Regions from separate parts of the Pseudomonas corrugata genome, predicted to be linked through region 4. Evidence: predicted binding sites of a transcription regulator. Region 4 holds the regulator's gene; each other region holds the start of a gene.
The links. Region 4 encodes FliA, which starts transcription of late flagellar genes. Its sites were predicted from a motif close to CTAAAGTTTNNNNNNNNNNNGCCGNTAA; they were not measured.

Region 1: the regulator FliA is predicted to act here: its motif matches at 2,558-2,585, upstream of QZH45_RS01880 (methyl-accepting chemotaxis protein).
Region 2: the regulator FliA is predicted to act here: its motif matches at 2,511-2,538, upstream of motA (flagellar motor stator protein MotA).
Region 3: the regulator FliA is predicted to act here: its motif matches at 2,770-2,797, upstream of QZH45_RS24025 (methyl-accepting chemotaxis protein).

Annotation. Positions count from the first base shown of each region.
Region 1 covers NZ_CP130434.1:419,288-423,499, forward strand. Annotated here, with positions in the region: gene QZH45_RS01865 (Crp/Fnr family transcriptional regulator) at 1-109, shown strand, start outside; gene QZH45_RS01870 (AraC family transcriptional regulator) at 222-1,226, opposite strand; gene QZH45_RS01875 (fatty acid desaturase) at 1,327-2,400, shown strand; gene QZH45_RS01880 (methyl-accepting chemotaxis protein) at 2,694-4,212, shown strand, end outside.
Region 2 covers NZ_CP130434.1:817,844-822,055, reverse strand. Annotated here, with positions in the region: gene rsgA (small ribosomal subunit biogenesis GTPase RsgA) at 1-401, shown strand, start outside; gene motB (flagellar motor protein MotB) at 547-1,587, opposite strand; gene motA (flagellar motor stator protein MotA) at 1,591-2,442, opposite strand; gene QZH45_RS03540 (HDOD domain-containing protein) at 2,597-4,135, shown strand; gene QZH45_RS03535 (rhodanese-like domain-containing protein) at 4,178-4,212, shown strand, end outside.
Region 3 covers NZ_CP130434.1:5,365,602-5,369,813, reverse strand. Annotated here, with positions in the region: gene QZH45_RS24030 (glycosyltransferase family 4 protein) at 1-431, opposite strand, end outside; gene QZH45_RS24025 (methyl-accepting chemotaxis protein) at 734-2,623, opposite strand; gene QZH45_RS24020 (helicase HerA-like domain-containing protein) at 2,812-4,212, shown strand, end outside.
Region 4 covers NZ_CP130434.1:2,061,555-2,065,766, reverse strand. Annotated here, with positions in the region: gene QZH45_RS09315 (chemotaxis protein CheA) at 1-421, opposite strand, end outside; gene QZH45_RS09310 (protein phosphatase CheZ) at 446-1,234, opposite strand; gene QZH45_RS09305 (chemotaxis response regulator CheY) at 1,253-1,624, opposite strand; gene fliA (RNA polymerase sigma factor FliA) at 1,791-2,534, opposite strand; gene fleN (flagellar synthesis regulator FleN) at 2,531-3,361, opposite strand; gene flhF (flagellar biosynthesis protein FlhF) at 3,477-4,212, opposite strand, start outside.

The DNA.
Region 1 (4,212 bases), 1.6 Mb from region 4:
CACCAACCAGATCCTCAAGGATCTGCAGACCCAAGGCATTCTTCACCTCGGTTATGGCGAGATCGAGATCCTTGATATGGGGCGGTTGCGGGAGATGACACTGGTCTGAGTGCGGTATCGACTGATCCATCGCTTTCGCGAGCAGGCTCGCTCCCACATTGAGTCTGTATTGGCCGTGCATCTCTGTGGGAGCGAGCCTGCTCGCGATGAGGCCAGCCCTGCTAGCGCAACCCCTCCCGAAACTGCCCGGGCGTCATTCCAGTCCAGCGCTTGAACGCGCGGCTGAAGCTGCTGGCATCGGCAAACCCCAGCAGGTAGCCGACTTCGCTCAACGAGCATTGGGGATCGCGCAGGTGCAGCAGTGCCAGGTTTTCCCGGCACTCGTTGAGCAGCGCGTCGAAGCGGCAGCCTTCATCAGCCAGGTGTCGTTGCAGGCTGCGCAGGCTCAGGTGCATGGCTTGGGCGATGCGTTCGGCGCTGGGTTCGCCTTCGGGTAATTGGGCCTCGATGGCTGCGCGCACCTTGCGCTCCCAGGTCAGTGGCTGGAGGTGGGCGAGGGTGCGCTTGAGCACCGCTTCGTTGTGTTCGGCCAGCTCCGGGTTGGCATCGTCCAGGTGGCTGTCGAAATCGGCAAGGCTGAACTCCAGATAATCGTGTTCGGCGGCGAAATGCACCGGCGAGCGGAACACCTTATGCCACGGTGCAGGGTCTGCCGGTTCAGGGCGCCGCAGGTAAACCGCCAATGGTGCGTAGTCGCGACCCAGGCGATTGCGACAGGTGCGCACGTAAATCGCAGCGAACGCGTCGATGGCTTCGAAAGCCGGCATAGGGCGGCCCTGGGGCACATCAAGGGTGAAACGGTAGCGGTCCTCGCAACGGGTCAGTTGCAGCGTCAGCGCGTCGCTGACCACCGGGTGATAGCGCACGATGCGCTCGAATACTTCGCGCAGACTGCCGCTGGCCACCAGGGCGTAACCCAATGCGTGAAATGTCGTGGGACTTACGAAGCGTGACACCCGCAGGCCGATTGCCGGATCGCCGCTGGCTTGCACCGCCAATGCCCATAGACGGGTGGTGGCTGAAAGCGGGTAGCGGGCGTTCGGATCGTCCATCAACTGTGGGTCGAGCCCGGCCTCAAGGCACAAGGCGTGGCCATCCAGGCCCAGCGCATCGAGCTGTTTGCGCAGGGCGCGGGTCCAGCTGGCGAGGGTGGTAGGTTCAGTCATGGCGATTGGCGCTTGCGGTCAACAGGTTGGCGTCTGCGGCTACCACCCTGCGCAGCAACGCTGGTCAGGATGAGCACATCTCTAACAGAGGATTTAAGCCATGCATGGCCGTAGCGCAAGTCCCGAGCGATTGAATGCACAACAACGATCCGCCCATATTCGCCAAGTGGTATTGGCCCATGGCGAAGAATTGCGCAGACGCTACCCGATTCTGCTCCATCAGGATGCCTTGGGTGCGGGCATTCTGACGTTCGCCCTGGCGGGGATGATCGGATCGGCGCTGCTCTACATCAATGGCCACCTGGTCGGCTGGGCGTGCCTGCTGCTCAACGCCTTTTTTGCCTCGCTGACCCACGAATTGGAGCATGACCTGATCCACAGCATGTATTTTCGCAAGCAGCGCCTGCCCCACAACGTGATGATGGGGCTGGTGTGGCTGGCGCGGCCGAGCACCATCAACCCGTGGATCCGCCGTCATCTGCACCTCAATCATCACAAGATGTCCGGCACCGAGGCCGACCTGGAAGAACGGGCCATCACCAACGGCGAACCCTGGGGGCTGGCACGGTTGCTGATGGTTGGCGATAACGTGATGTCGGCCTTCATCCGCTTGTTGCGCGCCAGGACCTGGGCGCACAGGCGCAGCATCCTCAAACGCACGCTGAAAGTGTATTTCCCGCTGGCGTTGCTGCACTGGGGGGCCTGGTACGTGTTTCTCGGGTTCCACGGGGCCAATGGCGTCGCCGGCCTGTTTGGCACGTCGATTGACTGGTCGGCGAACACCTTGGCGATGATGCACGTGATCGACATCGCGGCAGTGGTGATTATCGGCCCAAACGTGTTGCGCACCTTCTGCCTGCACTTCATCAGTTCCAACATGCATTACTACGGCGACGTCGAACCGGGCAATGTCATCCAGCAAACCCAGGTGCTCAACCCGTGGTGGCTGTGGCCGTTGCAGGCATTCTGCTTCAACTTCGGCAGCAGTCACGGGATTCATCATTTTGCGGTGAAGGAGCCGTTCTACATCCGTCAACTGACGGTGCCGGTGGCTCACAAGGTGATGCGCAAGATGGGTGTGCGGTTCAATGACTTCGGCACCTTTGGCCGGGCGAACCGGTTTGTAGGCGAGGATAAACCGAGGCAGGAAGCGGTGAGTGCTGTTCAGGGTTGAGGTGGCTTTTTTCACACGTCGTCGATAGACCCATAGTCCGTGGCGAGGGAGCAATTCCCTTTGCCACTGAGGTCGCGCCTGTTGGCCATGCAGCAGCCCTGGCGGGCGGGTGCATAACGACTACGCTCATCCTCTCGTCGGGCCACGCCAAAAAAGCCTAATTTTTTCCCGGGGCTTGCCGACAGACTGATATGCGTGCACCAAAGTGGAGCAGACCACAAGTCCTGCCCGCGCTGTCATGTGAACGTTGCAACCGGAATGCACCCCCACTCCCTGCATAAGAAGCCTCTTCGATGAATTTGAAATTCAGCCATAAAATCCTTCTAGCCGCCTCTGGTGTGGTAGTTCTGGCTTTTGCCCTGTTCACCCTCTACAACGACTATCTGCAGCGAAACACCATCGGCCGCAGCCTTGAGTCCTCCATCGAACAATCCGGTGACCTGACGGCCAGCAGCGTCCAGAACTGGATGAGCGGTCGCATCCTGGTGCTGGAAAACCTGGCGCAGAACATCGCACACCAGGGGGCTACCGCCGATCTGGCGGGGCTGGTCGACCAGCCGGCGCTGACATCGAATTTCCAGTTCACCTACGTGGGCCAGGCCAACGGTGTCTTCACCCAGCGCCCCGACGCAAAAATGCCCGACGGCTACGACCCGCGTCAGCGCCCTTGGTACAAACAGGCGGTGACCGCCGATAAAACCATGCTGACCCCGCCCTATTCGGCTGCCGTTGGCGGGCTGGTGGTGACTATTGCCCTGCCGGTGAAAAAAAGCGGTGAGTTGCTGGGTGTGGTGGGCGGTGACCTGAGCCTGGATACCTTGGTGAAAATCATCAATTCGGTGGACTTCGGTGGCATCGGCCATGCTTTCCTGGTCAGCGGTGACGGTCAGGTGATCGTCAGCCCGGACAAGGACCAGGTGATGAAGAACCTCAAGGATATTTATCCCGATACGCCTGTGCGCATTGGCAAAGGTATCCAGGACGTCGAGCTGAACGGGCAGGATCGTATTCTCTCGTTCACACCGGTTACCGGCCTGCCGGGCGCCGAGTGGTACATCGGTTTGTCGATCGACAAGAACAAGGCCTATGCGCCGCTGAGCCAGTTCCGCACTTCGGCGCTGATTGCGATGTTTGTCGCGGTCGCGGCCATCGCGTTGCTGCTGAGCCTGTTGATTCAGGTGTTGATGCGTCCGCTGACCACCATGGGGCGTGCCATGCAGGACATTGCCCAGGGCGAAGGCGACCTGACCCGACGTCTGGCCGTGCAGGGCAAAGATGAGTTCGCGGTGTTGGGCGGCTCGTTCAACCAGTTCGTGGAGCGGATCCACGCCTCGATCTCCGAAGTGTCTTCCGCCACCCGACATGTGCATGACTTGTCGCAGCGCGTGATGACGTCGTCAAACGCTTCACTCGTCGGCTCGGATGAACAGAGCGCCCGCACCAACAGCGTGGCGGCGGCCATCAACCAGTTGGGCGCCGCGACCCAGGAAATCGCCCGCAATGCCGCGGACGCATCGCAACAGGCCAGTGGTGCCAGCGAGCAGGCCGATGACGGTCGTCAGGTGGTGGAAAAAACCATTCAGGCCATGACCGAGCTGTCGCAGAAAATCAGCCTTTCTTGCACCCAGATCGAAACCCTGAACGCCAGCACCGATAACATCGGGCACATTCTGGATGTGATCAAAGGTATTTCCCAGCAAACCAACCTGCTGGCCCTGAACGCCGCCATCGAAGCCGCTCGTGCCGGTGAAGCCGGACGTGGTTTTGCGGTGGTGGCCGATGAAGTGCGCAACCTGGCGCACCGCACCCAGG
Region 2 (4,212 bases), 1.2 Mb from region 4:
GCATCAGCGTGTTCGTCGGCCAGTCCGGTGTCGGCAAGTCTTCGCTGGTCAACAGCCTGCTGCCGGAGGTCGAAACCCGCGTCGGGCCGCTGTCCGAGCTGTCCGGCCAGGGCACCCATACCACCACTACCGCGCGGTTGTTCCACTTTCCGGGCGGCGGTGAGTTGATCGACTCGCCAGGCATCCGTGAGTTCGGCCTGGGCCATGTCAGCCGGGCCGATGTGGAGGCCGGGTTCATCGAGTTCAACGACCTGATCGGCACTTGCCGCTTCCGCGACTGCAAGCATGATCGCGAACCCGGCTGCGCCTTGCTCAAGGCACTGGAAGACGGCCGCGTGCAGCAACAACGGATGAACAGCTATCGTTCGATCATCGCCAGCTTGCCGGAAAGCGGTTATTGATCTGAAGGTGAGCCGGGCGCAGTTGTGGCGAGGGAGCTTGCTCCCGTCTGTGGGAGCAAGGCTTGCCCGCGATGAACGTTGACTCGGTCTTGCAGTTGAATCGTGTCACCTGCATCGCGAGCAAGCTTTGCTCCCACGAGCCCAATCACTGCGCAGGTGTTCCCGCCGGTTTCGGTGCGGCGTCGTCGAACAGGTTCAGGCGCTCGCGCAACTCGTGGGCCGGCACCGGTTGCTGATCGGCCGGCAAGGCGTTCGGATCAGCCGCAGCACCAGGCGTCGCCGCTGGTGCTTCGCCCGGGGAACCCTGGCCCTGGGCCGGGTCCGGTGCCGGATCGTCAGTCTGCGAGCCTTCGATGGCCTTCTGCGCCTTCTTGGTCAACACCACGATATCGATACGCCGGTTGACCGGATTGAACGGGTCCTTGCGGTCGAACAATGCCGAAGAGGCATACCCGACCACCCGTGCCACCTGCTCATCCGGATAGCTGCCGGCCACCAGGGCACGACGTGCCGCGTTGGCACGGTTGGCGGAGAGCTCCCAGTTACCGAAGTCACCCTTGCCGATGTACGGCTTGGCGTCGGTATGACCGCTGATACTGATCTTGTTCGGCACCGCCTTGATGGTGTCGGCCATGGCCAGCAGGATGTCTTCGAAATAAGGCTTCAACCGGGCGCTGCCGGAATCGAACATCGGCCGGTTCTCGGCATCCGTGATCTGGATGCGCAAGCCGTTCGGCGTGATCTCGAACAGGATCTGATCCTTGAATTTCTGCAGTTGCGGGTTCTCGTCGACCTTGTTCTGCAACTCCTGCAGGAGCAACTCCAGGCGTTCGCGCTCGACCTGCTCGGCCATGCCTTCGACCTGCTCGGAATCCACCGTTACCTTGTCGGGCTGCGGCTGGGATTTGACCTCGGGATTGAGGGTAGTCTCGGGTGCCAGGGTCGGCGAGCCGCCCAGGTCGATGATGTAGGGCGTACCGCTTTCGGAGAAGCCGACCGGGTCCTTGAAGTAACCGGCGATGGCGATCTTCTGTTCCGGGGTCGCGGTGGACAGCAGCCACAGCACCAGGAAGAACGCCATCATCGCCGTCGCAAAGTCGGCGAAGGCGATTTTCCAGGCGCCCCCATGATGCCCGCCGGCGATGCGCTTGACGCGCTTGATGATGATCGGCTGGTTGTTCTCCATGGCTTAGCGACCGCGAACCGCTTGTTCCAGCTCGGCAAAGCTCGGACGATGCGCCGGGTACAGAACCTTGCGGCCGAACTCCACCGCCAGCGAAGGCGGCATGCCCGAGGCCGAGGCCACCAGGGAGGCCTTGATGGCCTCGTAGGTATTGAGCTCTTCCTTGGCATCATGGGCCAGGGAGTGGGCCAGCGGACCGAAGAAACCATACGCGGCCAGAATACCGAAGAAGGTACCGACCAGGGCCGCCCCCACGTGCAGGCCGATGGACTTCTGGTCGCCATCGCCCAGGGAAGCCATGGTCACCACGATACCCAGTACCGCCGCGACAATACCGAAGCCGGGCATGGCGTCGGCGATGCCGGTCACGGCGTGGGACGGATGCTCCAGGTCCTCCTTGAGGCTGTACAACTCCATGTCGAACAGGCCTTCGAGTTCATGGGGGGCCATGTTGCCGGACGACATGATGCGCAGGTAATCACAGATGAACGCCGTCATGCGGGCGTCCTTGAGCACTGCTGGATACTTGGCGAAGATCGGGCTGGCGGCGGCGTCTTCGATATCGCCCTCGATCGCCATCATGCCTTCGCGGCGGCTCTTGTTGAGGATCTCGTAGATCAGCCCCAGCACCTCGAGATAGAAAGTGTGACTGAAGCGCGAACTGAACATGCCCAAGGACTTCTTGAGCACATGCATCGTCATGTAGCCGGGGTTGGCCTGCAGGAATGCGCCAAGGGCCGCGCCACCGATGATCATCACCTCGAAGGGTTGGATCAGGGCGGCAATCTTGCCATGGGAGAGCACGTATCCGCCGAGTACGCTCGCGAACACGACAATGATGCCGATAATTTTAGCCATAGATTGAAAGTACTTATTTAAGTCGGGTTCAAGGTCATATTCGGAAGCTGGAAAATCTCTTCTTCTACTTATCGGCAAAACTGCGCCAGACTATAGCCAGTTCAGGCGAAAAGCCAATTTGCCACGTTGCAGCATGCGATGATCACGTCCAGCCATGGCTAACGAAACGAAGGTTCCAACCCCACGACCGACCACGCTCGAAGGCTGGGTGAAACTGCTCGAGGGCGTGCATTTGCCGGTGCCCCAGGCCAGTCATGACCGGGTCTGCAGGGCCATTGCCGACAGTCGCCGCTCGTTGCGCGACATCGCCGAGCTCATGCAGGACAGCCCTGCCCTGGCCCTGAGCGTTATCCGCGAAGCCAACCATCATACCCATGGCAGCCTCACTGAACCGGCGGAAAACCTCGAAGTGGCCATCAACCGCCTCGGCCTCACGCGTACCGAGGAGCTGCTCGCCCGTCTGCCCTCGCTGCCGGAGCAGGAGATCCCCGTCACCCTGCGCCAGTTGCAGTTGATCAGCCAGCACGCCACGCAACAGGCCAATGGCTTTTTTGCCAGCCGCCTGGCACGGCTGTGGCAGGACATCCACTGGGGCAGCCTGTTGTTCCTGTCACCGCTCTGGCCCCTGGCCCTGACTCACCCGCGATTGCTGGGGGAATGGGAGATGCGGGTGATCCATAGAGGTCAGTCGGCCAGCAAGGTGGAGCGCGAACTGTTCGGTGTCGGCCTGCTGGAGATCTGTCTCGCGGTGGTGGAAGCCTGGCGCTTGCCGAATTGGGTGGCGCAAGGCTATCGCCTGCTGCTCAATGAGCGCCGTGAGCTGGTGAAGGTGTTGCGCATCGCCCGGGACAGCGAACACCCGCTGCGCCAGCAAAACCGCCTGGACGATGACCCGACCCTGCGACGCTGGCTCAACCAGCCGGCCAATACCGTGCTGCTGGCTAATGGCCTGGCACTGTCGGCGCATCAGGCGTGGGATTGCCCCCACAGCATCCGCTGGCAATACCTTACCAGCCTGTACCTGCAGATGCCCATGGATGAGCTTCAGCAACAGTTGCACCAACAGGCCGCCAGCAGTGCCCGTCACCACGCCATGCCGGACCTCTGGCATCCGGCCGTGGCGCTGATCTGGCCACCGGGCAGCCGTCGCGTCCAGGCCGCAAGGTCCTCCGTCGCCGAACCCAGCACCGAAGACCTGGCCCTGTGGCGCAAACGATGCGCCGCGCTGCTGGTGGAGCCAAGCCCCTTCAGCAACGCCATGCACTTGACCACTTCGGCACGGGATGCGCTGGTGGCGTGCGGCATGCGCCGGGTGATGATCCTGATGGCCGACCGCAGCCAGACCAGCGTGCGCGTGCACCAGATCGCCGGCCTGCCCCCTGAGGCCGCGGCCATGAGTTTCTCCATCAGCCAGAGCAAGGTGTTGCAGCGGTTGCTGGCGCAGCAGGCACAGGTTCGCCTGAACCCGGAAAACAATGCACAGTTCTCGGCACTGCTGCCACCGGGACTGCGCGCACTGTTCAAGGGCGAGCACATGCTGTTGCGCTCCCTGACCTGCAATGGCCGGGTGATCATGCTGGTGGCCGTGGACCAGGGCGGCGGCCCCTTCGTGGATGTGACGGTGCAAGCCTTCGGCAGGACCGTGCAGTGCATCGAACGGGCGCTTCATACCTTTACCAACCGTGGCCGCTGAACTTGGTACAATCCCTTCCTTTTGCGTCCCTGGAGGCGTGACATGCCTGACTTCTCTGGCTTGCCGCTGGTGATCGA
Region 3 (4,212 bases), 3.2 Mb from region 4:
TACAACTTGCTGACGTAGGCTTCGATGTTGGGGGTGAACCAATTGCCCATACGATTGCTCACCAGCAAGGGCAGGTCGGAGTGATAGAACCCGATCACGGGTACGTCCAGCTGGCGCCGGGCGTCCAGTGCGGCCCAGGCGGTGAGGTAGGGATCGCCGACTTCTATCAGATCCGGTTGCAGATCGCGCAGGGCGTTGCGCCAGGGTGCGAGGCGAAGTGGGAAGCGGTAGCCCTTGCCGAAGGGCAGAGCAGGGGCAGGCACCTTGTAGATCCCGTCCTGCTCGCTCAAATGCGCGCCGGGAATCAGCAGACTGTGACGGATACCGGGCCGATCCCCCAGACGACGGTGCTTGGCATCCAGATAAGTGCGCACGCCTCCGCTGGCAGGGGCGTAGAACATGGTTATGTCCGCTATATGCACGATGAACATCCCTCCGGTCTGTGTTCTCCTGAGTTGACCTTCCTGAAGAATAGATGTTCGGTTGGGTTGTGGTGGGGTGGAGGCAGTGGAATGTTACTTGCCTGATCGGCCTTCAACGCGGGCAGGCCCGCTCCCACAGGGGATTGGGGCGGGCCGGAGCGTGTGTGTGTCCACGGTAAATCCAGGGTGGGAGCGAGCCTGCTCGCGATGGCGGCTTCGCATCCGGCATCACTTCAAACTGACCCACCGCTTTCGCGAGCAAGCCCGCTCCCTCAGGGGATTGGGGGCGGCCGCAGCAGCCTTTTAGTGCGTTAGATACGGAAACTGCCTACCAACTGTTTGAGCCGCGCCGCCTGCCGCTCAAGATCGGAGCATGCGCGCAAGGTGGATTGCAGGTTTTCCACGCCTTCCTGGTTCAAGGTGTTGATCTCGGTGATGTCCACGTTGATCGACTCCACCACGGCCGTTTGTTCCTCCGTGGCCGTGGCCACCGACTGGTTCATGCCGTCGATTTCACCTATGCGCTGGGTCACGCTGTTCAGCCGTTCTCCGGCCTGGTTGGCGATCTCCACGCTCTCCTGACTGTGACGCTGGCTGTCATTCATGGTCGTGACCGACGCCCTCGCGCCGACCTGCAATTCCTCGATCATGGTCTGCACCTGTTGCGCCGATTCCTGGGTGCGATGGGCCAGGTTGCGCACCTCATCGGCCACTACGGCAAATCCGCGCCCGGCCTCACCTGCCCGGGCTGCTTCGATCGCGGCGTTGAGGGCCAGCAGGTTGGTTTGCTGGGAAATGCTGGTGATCACTTCCAGGATCTGGCCGATGTTCACGGTTTTGCTGTTCAGCGATTCGATGTTGCTGCTTGAGGTACTCAGCAGATCGGACAGCCGGTTCATTGCGGCAATGCTGCGGTCCACCACTTGCTGGCCGTCTTCCGCCAGGCCTCGGGCATCGCTGGCTTGATGGGAGGCCTGGGCCGCATTGCGGGCGATTTCCTGGGCTGCGGCACCCAATTGGTTGATGGCTGCGGCGACGCTGTTGGTTCGGCTGGACTGTTCGTCGGAGTTGACCATCGACGAGTTCGAAGCGCTCACCACGCGCAAGGCGACTTCGTTGACATGCTCGGTGGCGGAAGACACTTCCCGGATCGATCCATGGATCCGCTCTACGAAGCGATTGAATGCGGTGCCCAGGATGCCGAATTCGTCCTGGTTCTGGATCGTCAGGCGTTTGGTCAGGTCGCCCTCGCCGTCGGCGATGTCCTCCATGGCCCGGGTCATGACATGCAATGGCTGGATCAGGAGACGAATCAGCATGCTCAGCAGCGCGATGATGAAGACCACGGCAATGACGGTGGCGATCACCGCCGAGGTTCGGAAATTGCTGAGCATCGAGTAGGCCTGATCCTTGTCGACCGACACACCAACGTACCAATTCACCGAGGGCAAGCCCTTGATCGGGGTAAAGGTGACGATGCGCGTATGGCCGTCGACCTCGACTTCGCTGATCTGGTCGCTGATCTTCGGCGTGTTGTGTGGATAGGCATCGTTCAGGGTCTTCATGACCAGGGCTTTGTCGGGGTGTACCAGGATCTTGCCGTCGGCGCTGACCAGGTAGGCGTAGCCCATGCCGTCGAAATCCACGGTCTTGAGGTTATCGATGATGGTTTGCAGGCTAAGGTCGCCACCTACCACGCCGACACTTTGCCCATTGTTTCTGGATGCGCTGGCGATGGATATGATCAGTCCGCCGCTGGCGGCATCGATGTAGGGTTCGGTCAGGGTAGCGGTGCCGCTGCTTTCGGCGCCTTTGTACCAGGGACGTACCCGGGGATCGAAGCCATCGGGCATCTTCGCGTCGGGGCGTATGATGAAGCTGCCCTTGGCATCGCCCAGGTAGGATGCCATGAAGGTGGAGGTCAGAGCTTTCTGTTCCAGCAGACGGGTGACGCTGGCCTGATCTGGAGTGGCGGCGATGTTCTGGGCCAGGTTTTCGATCAGCAGAATACGGCCGCTCAGCCAGGTCTGAATGTTGCTCGCCGTGACGTCGCTCATTTCATGCAGGTAGCTGTCCAGGTCGTCGCGAATGGCGTTGCGTTGCAGGTAATCGTTGTAGGCGGTGAATGAAGCGAAGGCTGCTATGACAATCAGAGCGGCGGCAATCAGGATTTTGTGGCTGAAACGCAGGTTTTTGTTCATGGTTCGGGGTTCCGCGGAGTCTTATAGCTCTGGGCGTGCTTTTATATGAAAAGTTCGAAAAAAGGCGCCGTATTGAAAGTTCTGATATTTCCTTCCCTCCCTGGGGAATTATCCGACCGTGTTTTCAGTGAAGTCTGTTGCTTTTTATATCGGCCATACTCGATCAAAAATTAATCACAGGTGACCACATGCCTGACTCTCTGCAACTCGTTATCGGGGCCGACCTCGCCGGCCAGCCCATTGAGCAGGCCATGCGCCTGGCGAACCGTCATGGCCTGATAGCAGGCGCCACGGGAACCGGCAAGACCGTCACTCTGCAGCGCCTGGCCGAAGCCTTCAGCGATGCCGGCGTGGCGGTGTTCGCGGCGGACATCAAGGGCGACCTGTGTGGACTCGGCGCCGCCGGAAACCCCCAGGGCAAAGTCGCCGAGCGTATTGCCGGCATGCCTTGGCTCAAGCATGAGCCTCGGGCCTATCCGGTGACCCTGTGGGACGTTCACGGCCAGTCCGGTCATCCGTTGCGCACCACCCTGAGCGAGATGGGGCCGTTGCTGCTCGGCAGCCTGCTGGAGCTGACTGACAGCCAGCAGGCGGCGCTATACGCCGCGTTCAAGGTGGCGGATCGGGAAGGCCTGCTATTGCTGGATCTCAAGGATCTGAAGGCCCTGCTCAACCACCTCAAGGACAACCCGGCGCTATTGGGGGACGATGCGGCCCTGATGACCACCGGTTCCAGCCAGGCGCTGTTGCGGCGCTTGTCCACCCTGGAACAGCAGGGGGGCGATGCTTTGTTCGGCGAACCGGCCTTGCAGCTCGAAGACATCCTGCAGCCGGACAGCGACGGTCGCGGCCGCATTCACTTGCTGGACGCCAGTCGTCTGGTCCACGAATCGCCCAAGGTCTACGCGACGTTCCTGCTGTGGCTGCTGGCCGAGCTGTTCGAGCAATTGCCCGAACGTGGTGATGCGGACAAACCGTTGCTGGCGCTGTTCTTCGATGAGGCGCATCTGCTGTTCGCCGGTACGCCGAAGGCGTTGCAGGAGCGGTTGGAGCAAGTGGTGCGCCTGATCCGCTCCAAAGGCGTCGGGGTCTACTTTGTCACGCAATCGCCGGGCGACTTGCCAGACGACGTCCTGGCACAGTTGGGATTGCGCATCCAGCATGGCCTGCGGGCCTTTACCACCAAGGAGCAGAAGTCCCTGCGGGCGGTGGCGGACGGCTTCCGTCCGAACCCGCAGTTCGATGCCTTGACGGTGCTTACCGAGCTGGGCATCGGCGAGGCCCTGGTGGGCACCTTGCAGGAAAAAGGTACGCCGGAGATGGTCCGGCGCGTGTTGGTGGCGCCACCGCAATCGCGTATCGGGCCGCTGACCGAGGCCGAGCGCGCCGGATTGATCGCCCGTTCGCCGTTGCAGGGGCGCTACGATAAACCCATAGATCGCGAATCGGCCTATGAAGTGCTGATGGGACGCAAGGGCCTGGAGCCGCAGACCGAGGTGGTGTCAGGCAAACCGGCGGCCGGGGAGCCGAGCTTTACCGAAAAGGCCGGGGAGTCTCTCGGCACGGCGGCGGGCCAGGCATTGAAATCG
Region 4 (4,212 bases):
CGGTCTCGACCGGAGCGACTTCGTCAGCCGATTGCGGCTCGGCCAGGCGCGACAGCGCAGCGAGTAACTCAGGGGTGGCGGCGGTGATCGGTGAACGGTCACGCACCTCGCTGAACATGCTGTTGACCGCGTCCAGCGCTTCGAGCACCACGTCCATCAATTCCGAATCCACGCGACGCTCACCCTTGCGCAGGATGTCGAACACGTTCTCGGCAATGTGGCAGCACTCCACCAGCTCGTTGAGCTGAAGGAAGCCGGCGCCTCCTTTTACAGTGTGGAAACCGCGAAAGATTGCATTAAGCAAATCCGCATCATCCGGTCGGCTTTCCAGCTCGACCAATTGCTCGGACAGTTGCTCTAGAATCTCGCCGGCCTCAACCAGGAAATCCTGAAGGATCTCTTCATCGGCGCCGAAGCTCATTAATGGGGTGCTCCTAAAACAGGGCTAAAATCCAAGGCTGGACAGCAAATCGTCCACATCGTCCTGACCGGACATAACGTCTTCTCTTTTATCGGCATGAATTTGCGGACCTTCACCCTGAGAGAGATGTTTTTGTGGATCTTTTTCAGCAAGCATCGCTTCACGGTCGTGTTCGATGCCCGCAAAGCGGTCGACCTGGCTGGCCATCAACACCAGTTTGAGCAGATTGCTTTCGACTTCGGTGACCAATTGGGTGACGCGCTTGATCACCTGGCCGGTCAGGTCCTGATAGTCCTGAGCCAGCAGAATATCGTTGAGGTTGCTCGCGACCGCGCGGTTATCGGCGCTGCTGCGTGTCAGAAAACCGTCGACCCGACGTGCCAGCTCCCGGAATTCTTCCGCGCCTACTTCACGACGCATGAAACGGCCCCAGTCGACGCTCAAGGCCTGGGCTTCATCGCCAAGGCCGTTGACCAGAGGCGTGGCACTTTCCACCAAGTCCATGGTGCGGTTGGCGGCAGCCTCGGTCAGTTTGACTACGTAGGACAGCCGCTCGGTCGCGTCAGTGATCTGCGAGACCTCCTCGGCCTGGGGCATGTTCGGATCGATCTGGAAGTTGACGATCGCGCTGTGCAGTTCACGGGTGAGCTTGCCGACTTCCTGGTACAGACCACGATCCCGGGTCTGATTGAGCTCGTGGATCATTTGGACAGCATCGCCGAAACGACCTTTTTCAAGGCTGTCGACCAGTTCGCGGGCATGTTTTTTCAGGGTCGATTCGAAATCGCCCATTGAAGCTTCGTTATTCTCCATAGCTCCCCCGTGGCGCCGTTAACCGATGCGTTCGAAGATTTTTTCGATCTTCTCTTTCAACGCCTGGGCCGTGAAGGGTTTGACCACATAGCCGTTCACACCGGCTTGGGCCGCTTCGATGATCTGCTCGCGCTTGGCTTCGGCGGTGACCATCAGCACCGGCAGGTGCTTGAGTTTTTCATCAGCGCGCACATGGCGCAGCAAGTCGATACCGGTCATGCCGGGCATGTTCCAGTCAGTCACCAGAAAGTCGATGCTCCCGCTGTTGAGAACCGGGATGGCAGTGGTGCCATCGTCAGCCTCGACCGTGTTGGTGAACCCAAGGTCACGCAACAGGTTTTTTATGATCCGCCGCATCGTTGAAAAGTCATCAACGATGAGGATTTTCATGTTCTTGTCCAATTCGACCTCCAAGCAGTCTTAAACGCGTGCAGCACCTGAACGCGCCATTTCAATCAATCCGGTACAGCATTCGACAACGGTGCGGGACACAACGGATCGAGACTGCGCAACGCGTGCCACGCAAACCCTGTTCGCAACCTCCCCGCACCGACTGTCAGCGCGCTCGCCACTCCCCCAAACGCCCCCGCAAACGGGCGGCGCACTGGCTGTGTAACTGACTGACCCGCGATTCGCTGACCCCCAGGACTTCACCGATTTCCTTGAGGTTCAGCTCTTCGTCGTAGTACAGCGCCAAGACCAGTCGCTCACGCTCCGGCAAATTGGCAATCGCATCGGCCAGCGCGCTCTGGAAACGTTCGTCTTCCAGGTCACGCGCAGGCTCCATGTGAGTACTCGCGCCATCCTCGTGCAGCCCTTCATGATCGCCGTCCTGCAACAGGTCGTCGAAACTGAACAGGCGGCTGCCCAAGGTATCGTTCAAAATCCCGTAATAATCATCGAGACTCAACTGGAGTTCGGCCGCAACTTCGTGATCTTTAGCGTCTCGTCCGGTTTTCGCTTCAATAGCGCGAATGGCGTCACTGACCATGCGGGTATTGCGGTGCACCGAACGGGGTGCCCAGTCGCCCTTGCGGACTTCGTCGAGCATCGCGCCGCGAATGCGAATGCCTGCGTATGTCTCGAAACTGGCACCCTTGCTCGCGTCGTATTTGTTCGCCACTTCGAGCAAGCCGATCATGCCCGCCTGGATCAGGTCTTCGACCTGGACACTGGCCGGCAACCGCGCCAGCAAGTGATAGGCAATGCGCTTGACCAGGGGCGCGTAACGCTCGATCAACTCGTATTGGGCGTCCCGTGCCGATTTTTTGTAGAGGTGGTTGTAACCGCTGGCTGTCATAACACGGGCCCTGCTGTTTGTTGCACGAGACGCTCGACGAAAAATTCCAGATGCCCGCGCGGATTGGCCGGCAGTGGCCAGGTATCCACCTTCTGGGCGATAGCCTTGAACGCAAGCGCGCATTTGGAACGGGGAAAAGCTTCATAGACGGCACGTTGCTTCTGGACGGCCTTGCGAACGCTCTCGTCGTACGGCACGGCGCCGACGTACTGCAGGGCAACGTCCAGGAAGCGATCGGTGACCTTGGTCAGCTTGGCAAACAGGTTGCGCCCTTCCTGGGGGCTCTGGGCCATATTGGCCAGGACGCGGAAGCGGTTCATGCCGTAGTCGCGGTTCAATAGCTTGATCAGGGCATAGGCGTCGGTGATGGAGGTGGGTTCGTCGCAGACCACCAGCAGCACTTCCTGGGCGGCGCGCACGAAGCTGACGACCGAATCACCGATACCCGCCGCCGTGTCAATCACCAGCACATCGAGGTTGTCGCCGATGTCGCTGAATGCCTGGATCAGGCCAGCGTGCTGGGCCGGGGTCAGATGAACCATGCTCTGGGTGCCGGAAGCCGCCGGCACGATGCGAATCCCGCCCGGCCCCTGCAACAGTACGTCGCGCAGCTCGCACCGGCCTTCGATGACGTCCGCCAGCGTGCGTTTGGGAGTGAGCCCCAGCAGCACGTCGACGTTCGCCAGGCCCAGGTCGGCGTCCAGCAGCATGACCCGTCGGCCAAGCTCTGCCAGAGCCAGGGACAAGTTCACTGACACGTTAGTCTTGCCGACGCCACCTTTGCCGCCGGTCACCGCGATCACCTGTACGGGATGCATGCTGCCCATGTTCGTTCTTTACCTGTCTTACTTAGACGGAGGCCACATTACTGGCTGCGCGTTCACATACGGAACATTGCCTGGCAGACCATCGATGTAGGTACAAAAAATATTCATGATTACCTCAGCCAACCTGCTTGGTCGGGCTGTGGTAGATATCAGCGAACATATCAGCCATGGCTTCTTCGCTGGGTTCGTCCTGCATTTGCACACTCACGGCACGGCTGACCAGTTGGTGGCGACGCGGCAGATGCAAATCATCCGGGATCCGCGGTCCATCAGTCAGGTACGCCACCGGCAGATCGTGACCGATCGCCAGGCTCAATACCTCGCCCAGGCTTGCCGTTTCGTCCAGCTTGGTCAGGATGCAACCGGCCAATCCGCAGCGTTTGTAGCTGTGGTAGGCGGCGGTTAGAACCTGTTTCTGGCTGGTGGTTGCCAACACGAGATAATTTTTTGACTTGATGCCGCGCCCGGCCAGGCTTTCAAGCTGCATGCGCAGAGCCGGATCGCTGGCTTGCAAGCCTGCGGTATCGATCAGCACGACGCGCTTGCGCAAGAGAGGTTCGAGCGCCTGGGCCAGGGATTGACCCGGATCCACATGGGTCACCGACACGTTGAGAATCCGGCCCAGGGTCTTGAGCTGTTCCTGGGCGCCGATACGGAAGCTGTCCATGCTGACCAGGGCAATGCTCTGGGCACCGTACTTGAGTACATAACGGGCGGCGAGCTTGGCCAAGGTAGTGGTCTTGCCCATGCCGGCCGGGCCGACCATGGCAATCACCCCGCCCTCTTCCAGCGGCTCGACTTCCGGCGTGGCGATCATGCGCGCCAGATGCGCCAGCAGCATGCGCCAGGCC